One region of the Pseudomonas gorinensis genome, then DNA from elsewhere that is predicted to be linked to it. Evidence: predicted binding sites of a transcription regulator. Region 1 holds the regulator's gene; the other holds the start of a gene.
What was found. The regulator sigma-54, encoded in region 1, starts transcription at its own class of promoters, with help from an activator protein. The targets are predictions, from matches to a motif close to ANTGGCATNNANNTTGCTNT.

Region 1 (5,245 bases):
GGATGTGCCGGAAGGGTTGGTGATTGCGTTGGTATTGGCCGGGGCGGGGATGTCGCGGGTCAAGGCCTTCCTGATCGGTGCGGCGTCAGGCTTGGTAGAGCCAGTGTTCGCCGTGCTTTGCGCCTGGCTGGTGACCCTGGCCGAGGTGCTGTTGCCGCTTGGCCTGGCGTTGGCTGCCGGGGCGATGCTGCTGGTGGTGACTCATGAAGTGATCCCCGAATCGCGGCGTAATGGCCACGAAAAGCTTGCCAGTCTGGGGCTATGTAGCGGTTTTTGCTTGATGATGGTGATGGATACCGCCTTGGGGTGAAGCCCCTGGCTTCACGCCCGCCTCAGCGGATGGTTTTACTCACCCTCATCAAAGAAGTTGTTGATCAGCTCCACCAGGGCTTCCATTGCTTCCTGCTCTTGCTCGCCCTCGGTGCTCAAATGAATCTTGGTGCCCTTGCCGGCTGCCAACATCATCATCGCCATGATGCTTTTGCCATCGACCATGGTCTCCGGTGTGCGCCCGGCGCGGATCTGGCAAGGGAACTTCCCGGCAATACCGACGAATTTGGCAGAGGCGCGTGCGTGCAGGCCCAGCTTGTTGATGATTTCAATTTCCAGAGCGGGCATCGCGCAGGTGTTCCTTTCAGCTGAGGTCGCGGTGGCGGACCTGGACATTCTTGAGGGTTTTTTGCAGCACCTGGCCCAGGCGTTCGGTCAGGTAGACGGAGCGATGGTGGCCGCCGGTGCAGCCGATGGCAATGGTGACATAGGCTCGGTTGCTCGCGGCAAAGCGCGGCAACCATTTGAGCAGGTAGCTGGAGATGTCCTGGAACATCTCCTCCACATCCGGTTGTGCGGCCAGGTAGTCGGCCACTGGCTGATCCAGCCCCGACTGGTCACGCAGCTCTGGTTTCCAGTAGGGGTTGGGCAGGCAGCGCACATCGAAGACCAGGTCGGCATCCACCGGCATGCCACGCTTGAAGCCAAAGGACTCGACCAGAAATGCCGTGCCAGGCTCTGGCTGGTTCAGCAGGCGTAGCTTGATGGCATCGCGTAACTGGTACAGGTTGAGGCTGGTGGTGTTGATCTTGAGGTCGGCGAGGTCAATGATCGGCCCCAGCAACTTGGTTTCGTCCTCGATGGCTTCGGCCAGGGAACGATGGGGGCTGCTGAGAGGGTGGCGTCGACGGGTCTCGGAGAAGCGCTTGAGCAGGGTTTCTTCGTCGGCGTCCAGATACAGCACATCGCAATGAATGTGCTTGGCGCGCACCTCTTCGAGCAATTCCGGGAAGCGCGTAAGGTGGCTGGGCAGGTTGCGGGCATCAATCGAAACGGCGACCAGGGGCTGCGCCAATTCGGTGTGGATCAGGGCGCGTTCCGCCAACTCCGGCAGCAGCCCGGCGGGCAGGTTGTCGATGCAATAGAAACCGTTGTCCTCAAGAACGTTGAGGGCGGTACTTTTACCCGAGCCAGAGCGGCCGCTGACGATGATCAAACGCATGATTACTGCCCGTTTTGCTCATCCAGGACAACTTGGTACAGTGCCTCGTTGCTGCTGGCACTGCGCAGTTTGTCGCGTACGTCCTTGCGGTCGAGCATGCTTGCGATCTGCCGAAGCAGTTCCAGGTGCGCATCGGTGGCGGCCTGTGGGACCAGCAGAACAAACAGCAGGTCTACCGGGGCACCGTCGATCGCGTCGAAATCGATAGGCGCGTCCAAGTGCAGCAGGGCGCTGACAGGTGTGTCGCAGCCTTTGAGGCGGCAGTGAGGAATGGCGATGCCGTTGCCAAAACCGGTGGAGCCGAGTTTTTCACGGGCAATCAGAGCCTCAAAGACATCTTGCATCTCCAGATCAGGCACTTCTCGGCTGATCAGGTTGGCAATTTGTTCGAGGGCTTTCTTCTTGCTGCCGCCCGGCGCGTTCACGAGGGAACGGCCGGGGGTCAGGATGGTTTCAAGTCGGATCATGGGTGGGGAGTGTTAGCGGCCGGTGCCCTGAAGGAGGCTCAACTGCTTTTCCTTATGCTTTTTGATTTGGCGATCCAGTTTGTCGGTCAGGTCGTCAATGGCGGCATACATATCAGTATGCTCGGCATTGGCGACGACTTCTCCGCCGGGTATACGCAAGGTGGCTTCAATTTTCTGCTTCAGCTTTTCGACAGTCATAATGACTTGCACGTTGGTGATCTTGTCGAAATGCCCCTCAATTCTTTTGAGTTTTTCGCCGATATAGGCGCGCAGCGGTTCGGTCACTTCCAGTTGGTGTCCACTGATGTTGACTTGCATACAGCTTCTCCTTCGTTGCCAGTGCATAAAGCGGCGGGTAGGAATACCCGCCACTGGAACGCTGTGGCCCGCCCGTCACATCAAACGCTTACGCTCGCTGGAAGGCGCGATCCCAAGGGACTCGCGGTACTTGGCGACGGTTCGACGGGCGACCTGAATGCCTTGTGCCTCCAGTAAACCAGCGATCTTGCTGTCACTCAACGGCTTTTTCTGATTTTCCGCCGCAACCAGTTTTTTGATGATCGCGCGGATCGCCGTGGACGAGCATTCGCCGCCTTCGGAGGTGCTGACATGGCTGGAGAAAAAGTATTTCAGCTCATATATGCCCCGTGGGGTATGCATGAATTTTTGCGTGGTCACCCGGGAAATCGTTGACTCATGCATGCCAACCGCTTCGGCGATGTCATGCAGCACCAGAGGCTTCATCGCTTCGTCGCCGTATTCCAGGAAGCCACGCTGGTGCTCGACGATCTGGGTGGCGACTTTCATCAGGGTTTCGTTGCGGCTTTGCAGGCTCTTGATGAACCAGCGCGCTTCCTGCAACTGGTTGCGCATGAAGGTGTTGTCGGCGCTGGTGTCGGCGCGACGCACAAAACCGGCATATTGCGGATTGACCCGCAGGCGCGGTACCGACTCCTGGTTCAGTTCCACCAGCCAGCGCTCGTTGTCCTTGCGTACGATCACGTCGGGGACGACGTATTCGGCTTCGCTGGACTCGATCTGCGAGCCCGGGCGAGGGTTGAGGCTCTGTACCAGCTCGATCACCTGGCGCAGGTCGTCTTCCTTGAGCTTCATACGGCGCATCAACTGGCTATAGTCGCGGCTGCCCAGCAGGTCGATGTAGTCCGTGACCAGGCGTTGGGCTTCGGCAAGCCAAGGCGTCTTGGCAGGCAGTTGACGCAGTTGCAGCAGCAGGCACTCGCTGAGGGTGCGCGCGCCAATGCCGGCGGGCTCGAATTGCTGGATGCGGTGCAGGACGGCTTCGATCTCGTCCAGTTCGATATCCAGTTCCGGATCGAAGGCTTCAAGAATCTCGTCGAGCGTTTCGTCCAGGTAACCCTGGTTGTTGATGCAGTCGATCAGGGTCACGGCGATCAGGCGATCGGTGTCGGACATCGGCGCGAGGTTCAATTGCCACAACAGGTGGCTCTGCAGGCTCTCGCCGGCGGACGTGCGGGTGGTGAAGTCCCACTCGTCATCATCGTTGCTGGGCAGGCTGCTGGCGCTGGTCTGGTAGACGTCTTCCCAGGCGGTGTCCACGGGCAGCTCGTTGGGTATGCGTTCGTTCCAGTCGCCTTCCTCGAGGTTATCCACCGTCGGGGCGGTTTCCTGATAGGAGGGTTCCTGCACATCGGGGTTGGGTTTTTGCTCGATGTTGTCGGCCAGCGGGTCTGCATTGTCGAAGTCGTCGCCTTCTTCCTGGCGTTCGAGCATCGGATTGGACTCCAGGGCCTCCTGGATTTCCTGTTGCAGGTCCAGGGTCGACAATTGGAGCAGGCGGATGGCCTGTTGCAGCTGCGGTGTCATCGTCAGCTGCTGGCCCATTCTCAGGACTAGCGATGGTTTCATGGCAGGGGCTTAACACCTTATTCGCCGGCGCAATGCGCCATCCACGACAGGGCGCGTGAGCGCCAAACATAAGCAAATTATATGCCTGATATCGGGGGCTTTGCCTAGAGCGCGGTAACAATAAAAATCCGGAGGTTTTTATTGACTCCCGCGCACCGTGGCCAACGGCCGTGACGCCAGGCTGCTTACAGGCGGAACTCGTGGCCCAGGTACACTTCCTTGACCAGTTCGTTGGCCAGGATAGTGGCGGAGTCACCTTCGGCAATCAGCTGGCCATCGTTGACGATGTAAGCTGTTTCGCAGATATCCAGGGTCTCACGGACGTTGTGGTCGGTGATCAGTACACCGATGCCCTTGGCCTTGAGGTGATGGATGATCTGCTTGATGTCACCCACCGAGATGGGGTCCACGCCGGCAAACGGTTCGTCCAGCAGGATGAATTTCGGCGCGGTCGCCAGGGCGCGGGCAATTTCAACGCGACGACGCTCACCACCGGACAGGCTCATGCCGAGATTGTCGCGAATGTGGTTGATGTGGAATTCCTGCAGCAGGCTTTCCAGCTCTTTGCGGCGGCCGTCGCGGTCGAGTTCCTTGCGGGTCTCGAGGATGGCCATGATGTTGTCGGCCACCGAGAGTTTGCGGAAGATCGACGCTTCCTGGGGAAGATACCCAATACCTGCGCGTGCACGGCCATGCATCGGCTGGTGGCTGACGTCCAGGTCATCGATCAGTACGCGACCTTGGTCCGCCTGCACCAGGCCGACGATCATATAGAAGCAGGTGGTCTTGCCGGCGCCGTTGGGGCCGAGCAGGCCGACGATCTGGCCGCTGTCGATCGACAGGCTGACGTCGCGCACGACCTGACGGCTTTTATAGGCCTTGGCCAGATGCTGGGCTTTCAGGGTTGCCATTACTCGGCCTTCTTCTTCGGCTGGATAACCATGTCGATACGTGGGCGTGGCGCAGTGACCTTGCTGCCGTTGGCCCGGCCGGCATTGGCGACCTGCTTCACGGTGTCATAGGTGATCTTCTCGCCTTCGGTGGAGTTGCCATCGGGGCTGAGCACCTTGGCCTGGTCGATCAGGACGATGCGGTTTTGCTGGGCGTGATACTGGATGGTCTTGCCGTAGCCCTTCATCGGGGCGGTATCGGTAGCGGCCTGCTTCTGTTCGAAGTAGGCCAGGTTGCCCACCGAAGTCACGACGTCGATGTCGCCAGCGGGGGTGCGAGTCAGTGTCACCGTGTTACCGGTGATTTTCATCGAGCCCTGGGTAATGATCACGCCGCCTGTATAAGTGGCGACGCCTTGCTTGTCATCCAGTTGCGCATCGTCAGCTGAGATGTGGATCGGTTGCTGGCTATCGTTCGGCAGAGCCCAGGCGCTCACGCTTCCCAGTGC
Region 2 (5,245 bases), 2.5 Mb from region 1:
TCGCTGCTTTTAACCCTGAATGTGTAAAAACGCCTGCCACTCTCTCTCGCTGCCGACCTCAAGCGGAGCAGAGTCTCAAGCTACCAAGATTGATCTAGGCGTAGCACCGCCAATACCGAGCGGATCCTGGTCCAGAATGTAGCTGATGTGTTTACGGTGATTTGCTTAACTGACGCAATCGGGAGCACGCCCCCTCCCACCGTTTACACGACCTCCAGATAAGAACTATGAATCGCCCGCGCCAACTCCCTCACCGTGTCAATAAACTCCGTCAACCGGCTATGCAAACCGTCCTCCAGAATCTCATCGATCCCCGTATACCTCAGCCGCGCCTCGAACTCAGCCGCCAAGCGCTGTGCCGCGCGGCCATAACTGCCGGGCAGGTCCGCGAGGATATGGCTCAATTCCTCAATACACGCATGCAGCGAACGCGGCACATCGCTGCGCAACAGCAGCAGCTCCGACACCGAGCGCGCATTCAACGCATTCGGGTACAGCTCGGTATACGCTTCGAACGACGACAACGCACGGAGCAGGGCGCTCCACTGGTAATAACCGCGGGCCGACAAGTCGCTGACTTCTTCCGATTCCTCGCCAAACATCTCATAGCGCGCATCCAGCAGGCGCAAGGTGTTGTCCGCGCGTTCGACAAAGGTGCCCAGGCGAATAAACCGGTAGGCGTCATTGCGCATGATGGTGCCGGATGTGGCCCCACGAAACAGGTGCGAACGTTGCTTGACCCAATCACAGAAGTGGCTGATGCCATGCCGCGCCAGGCCGCCGGCGGCGATGCTGCGCATTTCCAGCCAGGTGGCGTTGAGGTTCTCCCACATGTCGGCGGTGATGCGCCCGCGTACCGCGTGGGCATTGCCCCGGGCGGCGCGCAGGCAGTTATAGATACTGGCCGGGTTTTCTTCATCAAGGGCGAAGAAGTGCAGCATGCGCTCGGCGTCCAGCTGCTGGTGGCGCTCCAGGTAACTGTCCAGGGTGCCGCTGCTGAGCAACGACATCGCCAGTTCATCCAAGCCATCACTGCGCCCGGCCTGGGGCATCAGCGACAGCGAGTAGCTGACTTCAAGCATGCGCGCGAGGTTCTCGGCGCGCTCCAGGTAACGGGACATCCAATACAAATCCGCGGCGGTTCTACTCAGCATGGTCAGCCCTCCACCACCCAGGTGTCCTTGGTTCCGCCGCCTTGCGACGAGTTGACGATCAACGAGCCTTCACGCAGGGCCACCCGCGTCAGGCCACCCGGCACCAGGCGGGTTTCCTTGCCGGACAGCACAAAGGGCCGCAGGTCGATATGCCGTGGTGCGATGCCGTTTTCGACAAAAGTGGGGCACGTGGACAGGCTCAGGGTCGGTTGGGCGATATACGCATGGGGGCGCGCCTTGATGCGTTGGCGGAAGTCCTCGATTTCGGCAGCGGTGGACGCCGGGCCGACCAGCATGCCGTAGCCGCCCGAGCCCTGGGTTTCCTTGACCACCAGTTCGCCCAGGTGGGCCAGCACGTGGGACAGTTCATCTGGCTTGCGGCATTGGAAGGTCGGCACGTTTTGCAGGATGGGCTCTTCATCCAGGTAAAACTTGATCATGGCCGGCACATAGGGATAGATCGATTTATCGTCGGCCACGCCGGTGCCGATGGCGTTGGCCAGCACGACGTTGCCGGCGCAGTAGGCGGCGACCAGGCCGGGCACGCCGAGCATCGAGTCCGGGTTGAACGCCTGCGGATCGAGGAACGCATCGTCGATACGCCGGTAGATCACATCCACCGCCTTGGGCCCGTCGGTGGTGCGCATGAACACCTTGAGGTCGTGCACGAACAGGTCGGCGCCTTCCACCAGTTCCACGCCCATTTCCCGCGCCAGGAACGCATGTTCGAAGAACGCGCTGTTAAAGCGCCCAGGCGTCAGCACCACCACATTGGGGTTGTCCAGGCGGCTGGCGCTTTTCAGGGTCTTGAGCAGCAGGTTGGGGTAGTGGTCCACCGGCGCGATGCGCTGCTTGGCGAACACTTCGGGGAACAGGCGCATCATCATCTTGCGGTCTTCGAGCATGTAGCTCACGCCGCTGGGGGTGCGCAGGTTGTCTTCGAGCACGTAGTAAGTGCCGTCGCCGTCGCGCACCAGGTCCACACCGGAAATATGGGAATAAATGTCGCGGTGCAGGTCCAGGCCGACCATGGCCTTTTGATAACCCTCGTTGCCCAGCACCTGGTCGGCCGGAATGATCCCGGCCTTGATGATGCGCTGGTCATGGTAGATGTCGGCAAGGAACATGTTCAGCGCCTTGACGCGCTGGATGCAGCCGCGTTCGATCACGCTCCATTCACTGGCGGGGATGCTGCGGGGGATGATGTCGAAGGGAATCAGGCGTTCGGTGTCTTGTTCGTCGCCATACAAGGTGAAGGTGATCCCCGCGCGATGGAACAGCAAATCGGCTTCGCGGCGACGCTGGGCCAGCAATTCCGGCGGCGTATTGGCCAGCCAGCGGGAGAAATCCTGATAGTGCGCACGGCACACGCCGTTTGCGTCATTCATTTCATCGAAGAAAGATCGAGCCATTCCAGTACCTTGTCAGTGCCGAGGACAACCTTGGGTGGCACTGCCGCTTAAAAAAACGCATTTTTTATGAGCCCGTGGCAGAGGGTGCCAACAGGCCTGGTCCTTACTTTCTTATGGGGTCGGCTCTGGGTCAGGGGGTAACGAATGTTCCTGTATCGGGGCAGATGAATGGATAAAGCAATGCTTGTGCCGGAACGCGCATACCGCGCTGATTTACCCTGGTGGCAAGCCCTGATGCCAGTCAGTCAAGGAGGCACACTGTAACGGTGGCGAGCGGGCTGGCCCCGCGTTGGGTTGCGCAGCAGCCCTAAAACCTGGCGATTTAATCGGCCTGGATAAATGCGGTGGCCTGATTGGGGCCGCTTCGCGGCCCAACGCGGGGCTAGCCCTAATGCCATTCAGTTAAGCGTACATCGCCTTCTGTAGGAGCGAGGGGGACGCCTAGTTCTTGCTCGCGAAAAACGTCAACGATAACGCGTGTTTCCTGAATGAACGCGGCGCCTGTGAGTTTTTCGCGAGCAAGCTCGCTCCTACAAAAAAGCCTTAACTGAACGGCATTAGGGCTAGCCCGCTCGCCGCAAGGGCATGCGGCGCCCTGGATTGGTGCATGAACAAACTTGAACTTCACCCCCACTGCCTTCTTCTAAGGGGGTTCAGCCCCGGCATGGAGCACCGATGTGCCCAGAATCATTTCACCCGACACCCCCGAATCGAGCCTGATCGATCACAGCGAACACAACGCCAAGATCTTCGGCTCGCCCAAGGACCGCCTGGATTTCTACCGCCGCGAGATCCAGTACGAAACCAGCATCCTGGCCAACCGCACTGACGCCTACCTCACCGCGCAATCGTTCCTGGTCATTGCCTTCGTCTCGGGCATGGGCAACCTCAACCCGGAGTGGGGCAAGTTGTTCACCCTGGTGGTGCCGGTGTTCCTGGCTTTCCTCGGCATCCTCAGTTCCCTGAATGCCTGGCCGGGGATCCGTGCCGCGTACGAGATCATCGACCACTGGCACTACAAGCAGAGCGAATTGCTGCGCAGCGAACCGGTGATGGGCATGGCCTACGATGAATCGCCGCTGTTCTCGGAGATGGAGTCCTCCCACAAGGGCTATCGCAAGTCGCTGCTGTTCTCCATGCGCGCGCCATGGCTGTTCATGGTGTTCTGGGTGTTGCTCGGCGCCTACGCCTTTTATATCCAGATCGATAATCCCGTTTCTTAAGCCATTGGAACTTCAGCAACCCGCGCGGGACCTTACCTTGACGCAGGTTGCGTTTTCACCCGAGGTGCCCCATGAGCAAAGACCGCGATCCACACGTCAGCGACCGCAACGACCCCGCCATCGACGGCGGCGAACCAGCCCCAGCCACTGCCGCCGATGCGCCGAAAGACCCCAAGCCCGCCGTCGACCCCAAGGCCAAGGAAAACGACTACAGTCCAGACTTCAAGCCCGAGCGCGAGCCCAAGCCTGAAACCGATGCCGATATCGACACCCAAGGCGGTTAGAGGAGACGGTCATGTCCAAAGAACGCGAAGAAGCAGATGAAGAGGAAGAAGAACTCAATGACCCGGGCAATGAAGACCCAGGGTCGCTGATGGATGATGCCGAAGTGCCGCTGAGCGATGTCGATGAAGCGGAGAATAGGGGGGGACCGTGAGCCCCAAGACTGATCCTGCGCCCTGGCACGTCGTTCATACCACACCCGCCGAGGCCATGAATGACGAGGCTTAGGGCGATCACCGCCACCGTCAGGTTCACCGCCACTTCGCTGCCGGTGCCGATCAGCCCATGGCCAGGACGCCACTGGCCGCGGGTCATTCGCGACCCATTTGACCGATAAACGACATCTGCCCAATCCCATCCATTGAACGACTGTTCAGTTTCAACTATGTTGACCGTATCCACCCGTTTGCGGCTCCACGGGTTTGCGCAGTTTCTTCTTGAACGAGAGGCTTTGGCATGCGGTTTTCCCCCTTCGTTGAGCGTATTGCAGGGCAAGGCGTCGCCGCCTGGGATATCCATCACGCCGCCTACCAGGCCGCCAGCCAGGGCGAAGACATCATCATCCTCAGCGTCGGCGACCCCGATTTCGCCACGCCGTCCTTCATCACCGACGCGGCTATCGACGCGCTGCGCCAAGGCGACACTCACTACACGGAAATTCCCGGTCGCCCGGCCCTGCGTGACGCAATCGCCGCACGCTACAGCAAGACCCTGGCGCGGCCCGTTAACGCCCACAACGTGATCAGCGTGGCCGGCGCGCAGAACGCCTTGTTCGTCACCTCGCTGTGCCTGTTGCAGGCGGGGGACGAAGTGCTGGTGCTCGACCCGATGTACGTCACCTACGAGGCCACGCTCAAGGCCAGCGGCGCGACATTGGTGCGGGTGGCGTGTTCACCCGAGTCAGGCTTTCGCCTCGACGCACAACAGCTCGCCGCCGCAGTTACCCCACGCACCCGGGCGTTGTTTTTTTCCAACCCGAACAACCCCACCGGCGTGGTGCTCAACCCGCAGGAACTGCAAGCCATCGCCGACCTGGCCATAGCCCATGACCTGTGGGTGGTGGTCGACGAGGTCTACGAAAGCCTGGTGTTCGAAGGCCAATACCACAGCCTGGCCGCGCTGCCGGGCATGGCCGAGCGTTGCGTGGTGATTGGCAGCTTGTCCAAGTCCCACG

Region 2: AB7933_RS17970 (circularly permuted type 2 ATP-grasp protein) is a predicted target of sigma-54. The motif match lies at 2,741-2,760, and genes of this name have one in related genera.

What each region holds. Positions count from the first base shown of each region.
Region 1 is NZ_CP167125.1:1,384,816-1,390,060, forward strand. Features, by position in the region: gene AB7933_RS06230 (ZIP family metal transporter) at 1-310, shown strand, start outside; gene AB7933_RS06235 (HPr family phosphocarrier protein) at 346-618, opposite strand; gene rapZ (RNase adapter RapZ) at 635-1,492, opposite strand; gene ptsN (PTS IIA-like nitrogen regulatory protein PtsN) at 1,495-1,959, opposite strand; gene hpf (ribosome hibernation-promoting factor, HPF/YfiA family) at 1,972-2,277, opposite strand; gene AB7933_RS06255 (RNA polymerase factor sigma-54) at 2,353-3,846, opposite strand; gene lptB (LPS export ABC transporter ATP-binding protein) at 4,032-4,757, opposite strand; gene lptA (lipopolysaccharide transport periplasmic protein LptA) at 4,757-5,245, opposite strand, start outside.
Region 2 is NZ_CP167125.1:3,931,414-3,936,658, reverse strand. Features, by position in the region: gene AB7933_RS17975 (alpha-E domain-containing protein) at 204-1,154, opposite strand; gene AB7933_RS17970 (circularly permuted type 2 ATP-grasp protein) at 1,157-2,566, opposite strand; gene AB7933_RS17965 (hypothetical protein) at 3,244-3,789, shown strand; gene AB7933_RS17960 (hypothetical protein) at 3,861-4,073, shown strand; gene AB7933_RS17955 (hypothetical protein) at 4,085-4,225, shown strand; partial or broken gene AB7933_RS17950 (transporter) at 4,241-4,359, opposite strand; gene AB7933_RS17945 (aminotransferase class I/II-fold pyridoxal phosphate-dependent enzyme) at 4,528-5,245, shown strand, end outside.